Regions from separate parts of the Kitasatospora sp. NPDC001540 genome, predicted to be linked through region 1. Evidence: riboswitches for the same ligand, from Rfam matches in the RefSeq annotation. Region 1 holds a riboswitch; the other holds the start of a gene.
What was found. A riboswitch is a leader RNA that binds a small molecule or an ion and turns the genes downstream of it on or off. The one in region 1 is predicted to bind thiamine pyrophosphate.
Positions count from the first base shown of each region.

Region 2: another riboswitch for thiamine pyrophosphate. It lies ahead of ACFY00_RS06900 (purine-cytosine permease family protein); the one in region 1 lies ahead of thiC (phosphomethylpyrimidine synthase ThiC).

Region 1 covers NZ_JBIAVO010000003.1:123,322-129,064, reverse strand. The annotation lists gene ACFY00_RS05780 (SPFH domain-containing protein) at 1-1,221, opposite strand, end outside; gene ACFY00_RS05775 (hypothetical protein) at 1,407-1,607, opposite strand; gene ACFY00_RS05770 (hypothetical protein) at 1,696-2,640, opposite strand; TPP riboswitch at 2,851-2,984, shown strand; gene thiC (phosphomethylpyrimidine synthase ThiC) at 2,980-4,806, shown strand; gene ACFY00_RS05760 (hypothetical protein) at 4,877-5,179, opposite strand; gene ACFY00_RS05755 (hypothetical protein) at 5,176-5,743, opposite strand, start outside.
Region 2 covers NZ_JBIAVO010000003.1:373,096-378,838, forward strand. The annotation lists gene ACFY00_RS06885 (DUF5926 family protein) at 1-328, opposite strand, end outside; gene ACFY00_RS06890 (ATP-binding protein) at 405-899, opposite strand; gene ACFY00_RS06895 (glycerophosphodiester phosphodiesterase) at 1,147-1,893, opposite strand; gene ACFY00_RS06900 (purine-cytosine permease family protein) at 2,035-3,429, opposite strand; TPP riboswitch at 3,420-3,571, opposite strand; gene ACFY00_RS06905 (S1C family serine protease) at 3,875-5,614, shown strand; tRNA gene ACFY00_RS06910 (tRNA-Ser) at 5,674-5,743, shown strand, end outside.

The sequences.
Region 1 (5,743 bases):
GACCGCCTCCTGGTTCTCGGCCAGGGCCGCGGCGCGGGCCTTGATGCCCTCCGCCTCGGCCAGGCCCTGGGCGCGGGTGGCCTCCGCCTCGGCGAGGCCCTTGGCGCGGGCCGCCTCGGCCTCGGCCAGGCCCTTCGCGGCCTCGGCGGCGGCCTGGGCCTCACCGGTGGCGCGGGTGGCCTCGGCGGCGGCCAGGCCGCGGGCCCGGGTGGCCTCGGCCTCGGCGGCCGCGGCGACCTTGACCCGGTTGGCCTCGGCGGCGGTCTTCAGCTCGGTCTCCCGGGAGAGCGCCTCGGCGGCGGAGATCCGGGCGTCGCGGTCGGCCTCGGCCTTGGTGCGGGTCTCGTACGCCCGGGCGTCGGCGGGCTTGCGGACGTCGGCCTGGAGCTGCTGCTCCTTGCGGTGCGCCTCCAGCTCGGCGACCTTGGTCTCCTGGACCACGACCTCCTGCCGGGCGGCGGCCTGGGCCAGCGGTCCGGCCTGCAGCGCGCGGGCCGCGGCGGTGTCCATCTCGGCCTGGTAACCGGCCTGCTGGATACCGGAGTTGCGCGTCGCCTCGGCCTTGCGGGCGAACGCCTCCTGCTCGGCCTCGGTGGCCCGGCGGTCGGCCTCGGCGGCCGCGATCCGGGCGTCGCGCTGGACGGCGGCGGCGTGCGGCGCGGCCAGGTTGGTGATGTAGCCGGTCGGGTCCAGGATCTCCTGGATCTGCAGCGAGTCGATGATCAGGCCGAGCTTCTCCATCTCGATGCCCGAGGCGGAGCGGGTCTCACCGGTGAGCCGCTCCCGGTCGCGGATCATGTCCTCGACGGTCAGCCCGCCGACGATCGAGCGCAGGTGGCCCGCGAACACGTTGTGCACCCGCTGGCCCATCATCTTCTGCTGGTCCAGGAAGCGGCGGGCGGCGTTGGCGATCGACGCCGGGTCGTCGCCGACCTTGAAGATGACGACCCCCTTGACGTGCACCGGAATGCCCTGCGAGGTCACGCACTCGACGTCCAGCGCGGCCTCGTTGAGGTCCAGCGACAGCCGCCGGACTACCTGGACGCCGGGCACCACGAAGGTGCCCCGTCCGGTGACCACGCGGAAGCCGAGGCCCTCGCCGTGCTTGGAACCCGAGATGACCAGGGCCTCGTTGGGCTCGGCGACGCGCCACATCAATTTGAACAGCAGGACGAGCAGGACGAATCCTGCGGCGACTGCTCCGACGATGCCGATCAGCATCGCGATCTCCCCCTTCGTGGCACACCGGTCCGTGGCTGCGCTGGGTGGTGCAGTTGTGGGCGCGGAACCCGGTGGCAGCCGCATTCTGCGCCTGTCGTGATCGCGGGGGAAGGGGGTGCGGCGGTGGTGACCCGCACTGTCCCGAAACTGTTGCAGGGGGTTTGCCCGCGGTTGGTGGGAAGGGGTCAGAAGGGTTCGACGTACACGGTGCGCGGTGGCTGGTAATCGACCACGACCACCATGGTGCCGGGCTGCAGCGGCTCGCCCGGCACGGCCCGGTACGCCAGGAACGCCTCGGTGCCCAGCCGTTCGGGGACGTGCACCATCACCTCGCCGACCAGGCCCGCGCCGATCCGTCCCGTCACCCGCCCCACCAGTCCGATCACATCGGGATTCTCCCCCTCGGGGCGCCGGTGTGAACAGCGGAGGCCCGCCCGGGAACGCTCCCCCCGGGCGGGCCGCCGGTGCCGGACGTCAGCTGTGGTCACCGCTCCGGCGGCGCAGCGCGAACAGGATCCCGGCGCCGACCGCGATCACCGCACCGCCGCCCAGCGCCAGCGGCAGCGCGCTGCCGCCGCCCCCGGTCTCGGCCAGCTCCGGCACCGGGGCGGCCTGCACGGTGGTGCGGGTGGCCGTCGCGGTGGCCGTCGCCGTCGCGGTGACGGTCGGGGTGGCGGTGGTCGTCGCGGTGGCCGTCACGGTGACGGTCGGGGTGGGCGTCGGGGAGGGCTCGACCGGGGTCGGGGTCGGGGAGGGCGCGGTCGAGTACACCGCGACGTGGCCGAGGCCGCCGACGCCGAACTGGGTGCACGTCCCCTCCGGGTGCTGCGGGTCGCCGCTCTTCCAGGGGCTCGGCCGGTCGACCCAGGTGTCGTTGTCGTTGTCCAGGACCTGCTGGGGGCCGGCGCCCCACCAGAAGTGGTACTCGCCGATGTCCGCCACGGCGTTGCCCGGGGCGGAGATCCGCAGGCCGAGCTTGACGGTGCTCCTGCCGGGCACCGTGAACGCGTCCGGGACGGCGAAGCTCATCACGCCGTTGCCGTCGTCCTTCCACGCGGGCACGGCCTTCCACGTGCCGGTGCCCGGAAGCTCGTACTCGACGCCGAGCGGCACCTCGACGTTGAACTCCAGCGACTCCACCCGGAAGTTCACCAGGACGCCCGGCACGTCCCGGGAGTCCCGGTTGGTGAACTCCAGCGCGCTCTCCGCGCCCGGCGTGCCGATGACGACCGGCAGACCCGCCCCGTCCTGGTACTCGGGCCAGCTGACGGTGAGCCCGCCGCTGATCACGCCGTTGGCGCAGGGCGCGGGGACGGCCGCCGGAGCGACCGCGGTGGCGGCGCCCGTGCCCAGGGCGAGGGGTGCCAGGAAACCTGCGGTGAGGACGGCCGAAGCGGCCAGGACTCGGTAGCTGCGCACGGTGCGGGAACCCCCTGGTGAGTGGAGTCCGGTCCCGGGGGCTGAAGTTGACGTCGCGTCAAGGTGCCGCCCGGCCGGTCGGTCGAGGTCGAACGCGTGTTCCGCGCGGCAGCCTACTCAACACCGTGCGCGTCCGTACCGGTTTCGGCGCCCTGGACCGGTGCCCGTCCGGTGCCCTACCGTGGTCGGCGAACGCAGGCGGCGCACGCCCCTGCGCGGAACGGGAGCTCGGAGCACCGGGCTGAGAGGGCGCTGACGGTACGCGGGCCCGCGTACCACCTGCTGCGCCGACCGCAGGAACCTGACCGGGTAATGCCGGCGTAGGGAGTTGAAGGTCGCATGACCGCATTCACCGAGCACACGTCTGCCCACCAGCCGTCGGCCGACCGGCCGTCCGCCCACCAGCCGTCCGCCACCGGGTACCCGACCCCGGCCTGGCGCAAGGCGTACCGCCAGGGCAGCCGCCCCGACCTGCGGGTGCCCTACCGCGAGGTCCACCTCACCGACGGGCGCACCGTCCCGCTGTACGACACCTCGGGGCCGTACACCGACCCGTCGCAGCCCACCGACGTCCGCCGGGGCCTGGCCGCGCTGCGCGACCCCTGGATCCGCCAGCGCGGCGACGTCGAGGAGTACGAGGGCCGCGCGGCCCGGCCCGAGGACGACGGCATCCGGCACACCGCCCCGCGCGGCGGCGACCTGCGCAACCTGGACGCCGTCTTCCCCGGTCGCCCGCGCCGCCCACTGCGCGCCCGCGACGGTGTCGCCGTCACCCAACTCGCGTACGCCAAGCGAGGGTTGATCACCCCCGAGATGGAGTTCGTGGCCCTGCGGGAGGGCCTGGAGCCGGAGTTCGTGCGCGAGCAGGTGGCCCGCGGGCGGGCCGTCATCCCGGTCAACGTGAACCACCCCGAGGTCGAACCCGCGATCATCGGCACCGACTTCCTGGTGAAGATCAACGCCAACATCGGCAACTCCGCGGTCACCTCCTCCATCGAGGAGGAGGTCGAGAAGATGACCTGGGCCACCCGCTGGGGCGCCGACACCGTCATGGACCTCTCCACCGGCCGCAACATCCACACCACCCGCGAGTGGATCCTGCGCAACTCCCCCGTCCCGATCGGCACCGTCCCGCTCTACCAGGCGCTGGAGAAGGTCGACGGCCGGGCCGAGGAACTCAGCTGGGAGGTCTACCGGGACACCGTCGTCGAGCAGTGCGAGCAGGGCGTCGACTACATGACCGTGCACGCGGGCGTCCTGCTGCGGTACGTCCCGCTGACCGCCCGCCGCAAGACCGGCATCGTCTCGCGCGGCGGCTCCATCATGGCCGCCTGGTGCCTGGCGCACCACCAGGAGAACTTCCTCTACACCCACTTCGAGGAGCTCTGCGACCTGCTGCGCGCCTACGACGTCACCTTCTCGCTCGGCGACGGCCTGCGCCCCGGCTCGATCGCCGACGCCAACGACGAGGCCCAGTTCGCCGAACTCACCACCCTCGGCGAACTCGGCCGGATCGCCCGCGCCAAGGACGTCCAGGTGATGATCGAGGGCCCCGGGCACGTCCCGATGCACAAGATCCGCGAGAACATGGACCTGCAGAAGGAGATCTGCGACGAGGCCCCGTTCTACACCCTCGGCCCGCTGACCACCGACGTCGCGCCCGGCTACGACCACATCACCTCCGGGATCGGCGCCGCGATGATCGCCTGGTGGGGCACCGCGATGCTCTGCTACGTCACCCCCAAGGAGCACCTGGGCCTGCCCGACCGCGACGACGTCAAGACCGGCGTCATCACCTACAAGATCGCCGCCCACGCAGCCGACCTCGCCAAGGGCCACCCCGGCGCCCAGGCCTGGGACGACGCCCTCTCCGACGCCCGCTTCGAGTTCCGCTGGGAGGACCAGTTCAACCTGGCCCTCGACCCGGAGACCGCCCGCGCCTTCCACGACGAGACCCTCCCCGCCGAACCCGCCAAGACCGCGCACTTCTGCTCCATGTGCGGGCCGAAGTTCTGCTCGATGAAGATCAGTAAAAGCATCACAGAGCTGTACGGCGACAAGGCCGTGAACACCGAGTACGACGCTGAGGCCGTGGCTGGCATGCAGGCCAAGTCAGAGGAGTTCGCGGCTCAGGGCAACCGGGTCTACCTCCCGCTCGCCGACTGATCCGCCGTCTCCGATACCGCGCTGCCCTGGGAGGAAGAGGGGGCTTCCCAGGGCAGCGCTTCGACGTGCGTCAGGCGTCCCAGGCGCTCACGATCGGTTCCGGCCACTCGTCGGCGGTCGCCACGAGATCGGCTGGCAAGAGCGCGACCAACAAGGACCGGCTGTCAGCGACGGCCTTCAACGCGGCCTCCTGGGCCTCGTCCCTGGTGTCGAACATGCCCTCGCCCACGGTCTCGTTGTGGGGCGGCTCGCCGACCTCGCCGACCCATTGCGACGCACCCGGCCACACCCGGACGTGTGTCAACCGGGAAGGCTCGGGCAGTCCCGTGACTCCACGGGCAGCGGCTTCCTTGATCACGTCTTCGATGGTCATGATTGGGCTCTCCTCATCTCTGCCAATGCGGCATCCAGCCGTGCGGAGCGGACCACGGTGGAAAGGTCGGTAGCGGTGCGCGCGTAGTGCTCGGCCTCGTCCCGAGCGCCCTGGCGGTAGAGCACCGTGGCCAGTTGGGCGGTGTCGATCGCCTTCGAGCGGGCCCGGTTGGACGTCTGGGAGTCAACGGCCCGGCGGAGCCGGGACACAAGGTCGGAGACCGGCTTCCCCTTGATGGTGGCGAGCAGGTAGAGCGCGTGTCCGGTCTTGCCGTGCAGCTTGTGCGGGGTGAAGTACCACATCCAGCGGGGTTCGCTGCTGAGGTCGGTGACACGGCTGTAGATCGACTCCGCAAGGCTGATCTGGCGCATCACCTCGGCTTCGTCGCCCTGTAGGGCGTACGCCTGCGCCTTCACCGCTGCGATCATCGCAAGCGCTGACAGCGGAACATTGCCCATGGCCATGTCCGCCAGCGCAACGGCGTCCTTCGACTTGCGCTCGGCGATCTCCTGGCGGGCGAGACCGGTTGCGACGTGGCATAGCAGCCTATCGTCGCCGGCCTCC
Region 2 (5,743 bases), 250 kb from region 1:
GGGCCGGCCAGGCCAGCGGCAGCACCGTCGCCAGCGTCACCGACGGGACCTCGCCGACGGCCTCCTCGGCCACCCCGGCGGCCAGCGTCAGCGGCACCGTGGCGGCCGGGACCAGCTCGCGCAGGGCCACCCAGTCGGCCTCGCCCGGCAGGCCCTCGAACGGGCGGTGCACCAACTCCTGCACCGCGTGCGCCGCCTGGCGGCCGTGGCACGCCTTGTAGCGGCGGCCCGAACCGCACGGGCACGCCTCGCGCGCCCCGACGACCGGGACCTCGCCCTCGACGGCGGTGGACTGGCTGGGCTGCTTCTTCGCGGCCTTCTTGGCCATGGTGCGGCTCTCCCGGGGACGTCGGACGTTGCTCCGGGCAGCCTACTTCGCCCGGGCCGCCCCGCCCGGGCCCCGCTCAGGCGCTGCGCCGCCGCCCGCCGCCCGCGACCTGCCCGAACGCCGGGAGCTCCGCCCACACCGTCACCTGACCGGGTGCGTGCCGCACGCCCCAGTCCCGGGCGAGCTTGCCGACGATGCTCAGGCCCCGGCCGCCGTGCGCCGTCACCGAGGGGCTGGCCGGGACCGGCCGGGTCGCCGCCCCGCCGTCCGTCACCTCCAGGGTCAGCAGGCCGTCCCCGCGCATCTGCCAACTCACCAGCACCGTACCGCCGTCGGCCTCCTCGTCGGCCGCGTCGTCGTCGTGCTCCAGCGGTCTCGCGTGGCGACAGGAATTGCTGAGGAGTTCGGAGAGGATCAACACCGCGTCGTCAATCACCGCTTCCGGTATCGACCGGTCGCCGAGATCGCTGCGCAGCCTGCGCCGCGCGGTCGAAACACTGGCCGGTCCGTGCGGAACCGCCATGGCCGATGAGGTCGACCCGGCCTGAACTGGCACAGCTCGCGCCACCATCAACGCCACCCCCGGACCTCCTTCAGCTTCTGCCGAGGGATGGATGCCCGCCGGTAATGCGTCGGAAACGGACGTTCGACGATCCGATGGCGGTATTAACGACATCCGCCCGGACTCCGGCCAAAAGGTGAGGGGTGCCTCACGTTCAGCGGCGGTGATCGCCGGGAAACACCGCCCGGAAATACCCCGTTCGGTATTTCTGTCACGCGATTGGGCCCCGGGTGCCGCCCGCCGCCGGGCGGCGCGGTCAGCGGCCGAGCTGGGCCAGCACCTCGGCCGGGCGGTTGGTGATCAGCGCCGCCACGCCGAGTTCCAGGCAGAGTTCGACGTCCTCCGGCCGGTCCACCGTCCACACGTGCACCGGGTGCCCGCCCCGGCGCAGCGCCGTCACCAGGCCCGGGTTCCGCCGCACCAGCTCGATGCCGGGACCGGCGACCGCCGCGCCGCCCGGCAGCGACCTGGTCCGGCCCAGCACCGGCAGCCGCCGCTCCCACAGGTACACCCGGGGCACCGCCGGGGCGGCCCGCCGGACGCGGTGCAGGGCCAGCTCGGAGAAGCTCATCACCCGCACCGCCGACTCCTCCGGCGCGGCCGGCAGCAGCCCGAACCGGCCCAGCACCCGCAGCAGTTCGGCCTCCACCCGGCCCGCGTACCGCACCGGGTGCTTGGTCTCGATCGCCAGCTCCACCCGCCGCCCGGCGTCCGCGACCAGCTCCAGCAGCCGCTCCAGGGTGAGCACCGAGCTGCGGCGCGGCTCCTGCGGGTGCTTCCACGAGCCGAAGTCCAGCGCGGAGAGTTGAGCCAGCGTCATCGTCGACACCGTGCCCCGCCCGTCAGAGGTCCGCGCCACCGTGCGGTCGTGCACGCACACCAACCGCCCGTCGGCGGTGACCCGGACGTCGCACTCCAGCCCGTCCGCGCCCTCCTCCAGCGCCCGCCGGTAGGCCTCCTCGGTGTGCTCCGGCAGCGCCGCCGAGGAGCCCCGGTGGGCGATCACCTTGACCGCCGAGCGCTCGACGCGGTCCGTCCGGGCGGCGGGCGAACCGGCCGCGCTGTGCTGGGTGTCCACGCCGACCACCGTACGCGGCGCCCGGTGGCCGCCGACCACCGGCGCGGCGACGGGCGGGTGAACAGCTCAGGGGCGCCCGACGGCCCCCGGGCGCTCCAGCGCCGTCACCGCGAGCGTGGCCAGCGCCGCCACCAGGAACGAGAACAGCGAGGCCGAGGTCCACGCCTGCGGGGTGAAGTGCACCGCCCGCTGGACGTCCCCCCAGAACCCGGTCCACCAGTCGCCGATGCCGGACGGGGCCAGCAACTGGTACACCGCGAAGCCCACCGCCCACGGCAGCAGCATCGACCAGCGCGCCGGGGCGTCCTGCGCCAGGTTCCAGCCGCGCCGGCCCGCGCCCAGGAAGTAGTCCGCCGCCAGCACCGCGAACAGCGGCACGAACACCGAGCCGATCAGGCCCAGGAACCCGTAGTACGAGTCGGTGAACTCCTTGATCTGCAGCGCCAGCACCGTCACCAGCACGCCGATCCCGCCGGTCAGCACCCGGCGGTCCACCCGCGGCAGCAGGTTGTGGATCGACATCGCGGTCGAGTACACGTTCGCGAACGACTGGTCGGTCTCCCGCAGCACCAGCACCAGCAGGAACGCCCAGCCCGCCGCGACGCCGGTGAACGACTCGAAGATCCGGTCCGCGTCCCCGCCCGACTGCAGCAGCGCCACCACGCCCAGCACGTAGCACCACACCTGGGCCACCGAGTAGCCGGAGAACGTCGCCCAGAACGCCTTCGACGAGCTGCGCGCGTGCCGGGTGTAGTCCGCGGCCAGCGGCACGAAGGACACCGACACCGCGATCACCGCGTCCGTCGCGCGCAGGAAGCCGTGCCAGTTGCCCGCGCCCGGGTCCGGGAAGCCCTGCCGGGCGAACTGCACCGTGAAGTACACCATCGCCGCGCCCACCGCGACCGCCACGTACTTGCGCAGCACCGCGATCGCGCCCAGCGGCCAGATCGTCAGCACCGTGGTCAGCGCGCCCGCCAGCACCACGAACAGCCAGCGCCAGCCCGCGGTGCCGGACACGGTCTGCGCGCCCCAGGCCACCACCGTCAGCTCGTACACGCCCCAGCCGACGCACTGCACGATGTTCAGCACCGTCGGCACGTACGACAGCCGGGTGCCGAACAGGCCGCGCAGCACCGCCATCGCCGGGGCGCCGGTCCGGGCGCCGACCAGGGCCGCCACCGCCAGCATCGCGGTGCCGATCACTGTGCCCGCGACGATCGCCGTCACGGCGGCGGCGAAGCCCAGCTCGTGGCCGGACTCGCCGAGCACCGTCGCGGCGCTGGTGAAGCCGATCAGACTCACCCCGAGGTTCGCCCACAGCGCGAACAGCGCCCGGAAGTCCAGGGTGCGCGGCGGGGCGGTGTCGAGGGTCAGCGGGGCCTCGGCACGCGCCTCGGCGGGCACCTCGGGGTCGGCCCCGGGGGTGCGCTCGGAAAACTGGGCAGACGGAACAGCCGTCATGGCCGATACTCCCTACGCCGGCATTACCCGGACAGGTTCCGGCGGTCAGCGCCCCCTCGGCCGTGGTGGCGTCACCGCCATGCCCTACGGTCGAACCGGCGCACTCTCAGCCTGGTTGGTCCAAGCTCCCGCGACGTTCTTCGGTTTACAGGAGCGACAGGCTAGCCTCCGACCGGGGGAACGCCAAGACCGGGGGTGCGACCGTCCGCATCGCGGGACCGCGGACGGGCACGTCGGCGAGCGTGCCGACGGGCCCGGCAGCGGGTGCGCCGGTGGGTGCGTCGGTGGGCATGTCAGGGCGGCCTAAGGCTTCTCATGATTTCTTCAGGGGGCCGCTTACGGTGTCCGAATCCGGCATAGGAAAAACTGTGCCCCGAGGTTGAGGACCGTGACCCCGGCGCCGCGGTTCGCGGCCGAAGGTTCTGTTCAGCGATGGAGGTCGTCCGTGAGCACCGAGCACGCGAGTGGTACCACCCCGCCGGAGAAGGCCACCGAGCCCACCGGCACCGAGGCGGTGGCCGCCGGGTCCGGTACGCCCGCCGCCCCCGCACCCGCCCCGGCCCCCGCGCCCGCACCCGCCCCGTCCTACCTGGACGCTCCGCCGCCGGTGCTGCCCGCGGCCGATCAGACCGTGCAGCTCGGCAAGGTGCCCGAGGCCCCGGCCGCCGCCGCGGCCCCCGCCGCCGCGGCCCCCGCCGCCGCGGCCCCCGCCGCCCCGGTGGACGCGCCGCCGCCGTTCCGGAACCCGTACGGCTCGGTCTCCGCACCCGCCAACCCGTACACCCGCCCGGACGAGCCGGCCAGCCCGTACGCCCGGCCGGACGAGGCCACCACCGCGGTCGCCCCGACGCTGCCCGCCCCGGTCCTCCAGGACGGCGGCCAGGCCGCGCCCGGCGACCCGAACGCCCCGCAGCAGCCGCAGCACCCGTTCGGCGCCGGCCACCCGGTCGGCGGCTGGGGCCACCCGACCGGCGGGGACGCCACCGGCGGCGCCGGCAGCGGCGGGCCCGGCGCGCCCTGGGGCACCGTCCCGCAGCCCGGCGCGGGCGGCCCCGGCAAGCGCAAGCGCGGCTCGCTGATCGCCCTGGTCGCGGCCGTCGCCCTGGTAGCGGGCCTGGCGGGCGGCGCGATCGGCGCCTCCGTCACCGACAACGGCAGGGGCAACGGCGGCAGCAGCGCCAGCCACAACAGCACCACCGTCACGGTCGGCAACACCCACCAGAACCTCGACCGGGCCCCCGAGTCCGTCGCCGGGATCGCCGCGAAGGCGCTGCCGTCCACCGTCACCATCAAGGCCGAGGGCTCCAGCGAGTCCGGCACCGGCACCGGTTTCGTCTTCGACACCGAGGGCCACATCCTGACCAACAACCACGTGGTCGCCCCCGCCGCCGACGGCGGCAAGCTCACCGTCAAGTTCTCCGACGGCTCCTCCTACAGCGCCTCGGTCGTCGGCCGCGCCCAGGGCTACGACGTCGCCGTCGTCCGCCTGGACAACCCGCCCACCGACAAGCTCACCCCGCTGCCGCTCGGCGACTCCGACAAGGTCGCCATCGGCGACGCCACCATCGCCATCGGCGCCCCCTACGGCCTGGAGGGCACCGTCACCACCGGCATCATCTCGGCCAAGGACCGCCCGGTGGCCTCCGGCGACGAGACCGGCGCGCAGGCCTCCTACATGAACGCCCTGCAGACCGACGCCTCGATCAACCCGGGCAACTCCGGCGGCCCGCTGCTCGACGCCTCCGGCTCGGTGATCGGCATCAACTCCGCGATCCAGTCCAACACCAGCGGCACCGGCCGGGCCGGCTCCATCGGCCTCGGTTTCGCCATCCCGATCAACCAGGCCAAGTGGGTCGCGCAGACCCTGATCAAGGACGGCACCCCCGTCTACGCGATCCTCGGCGTCCTGCGCAACGACAAGTACAACGGCGACGGCGCCCAGATCTCCACCACCCCCGTCCAGGGCACCCCCGCCGTCACCCCCGGCGGCCCCGCCGACCAGGCCGGCCTCAAGCCCGGCGACGTCATCACCAAGCTCGGCGGCATCGCCATCGACAGCGGCCCCACCCTGGTCAGCGAGATCTGGACCCACAAGCCCGGCGAGAAGGTCGAGGTCGAGTACAAGCGCGACGGCAAGGACGCCAAGACCACCGTCACCCTCGGCGAGCGCAAGGGCGACAACTGACCCCGCCCGAAACGGTGTGCACCTGGGCCGCTCCGACCCGTTAGGCTGGCCTCCGCCGAGGAGGGTTGCCCGAGCGGCCTAAGGGACCAGTCTTGAAAACTGTCGTGGCTTCGCGCCACCGTGGGTTCA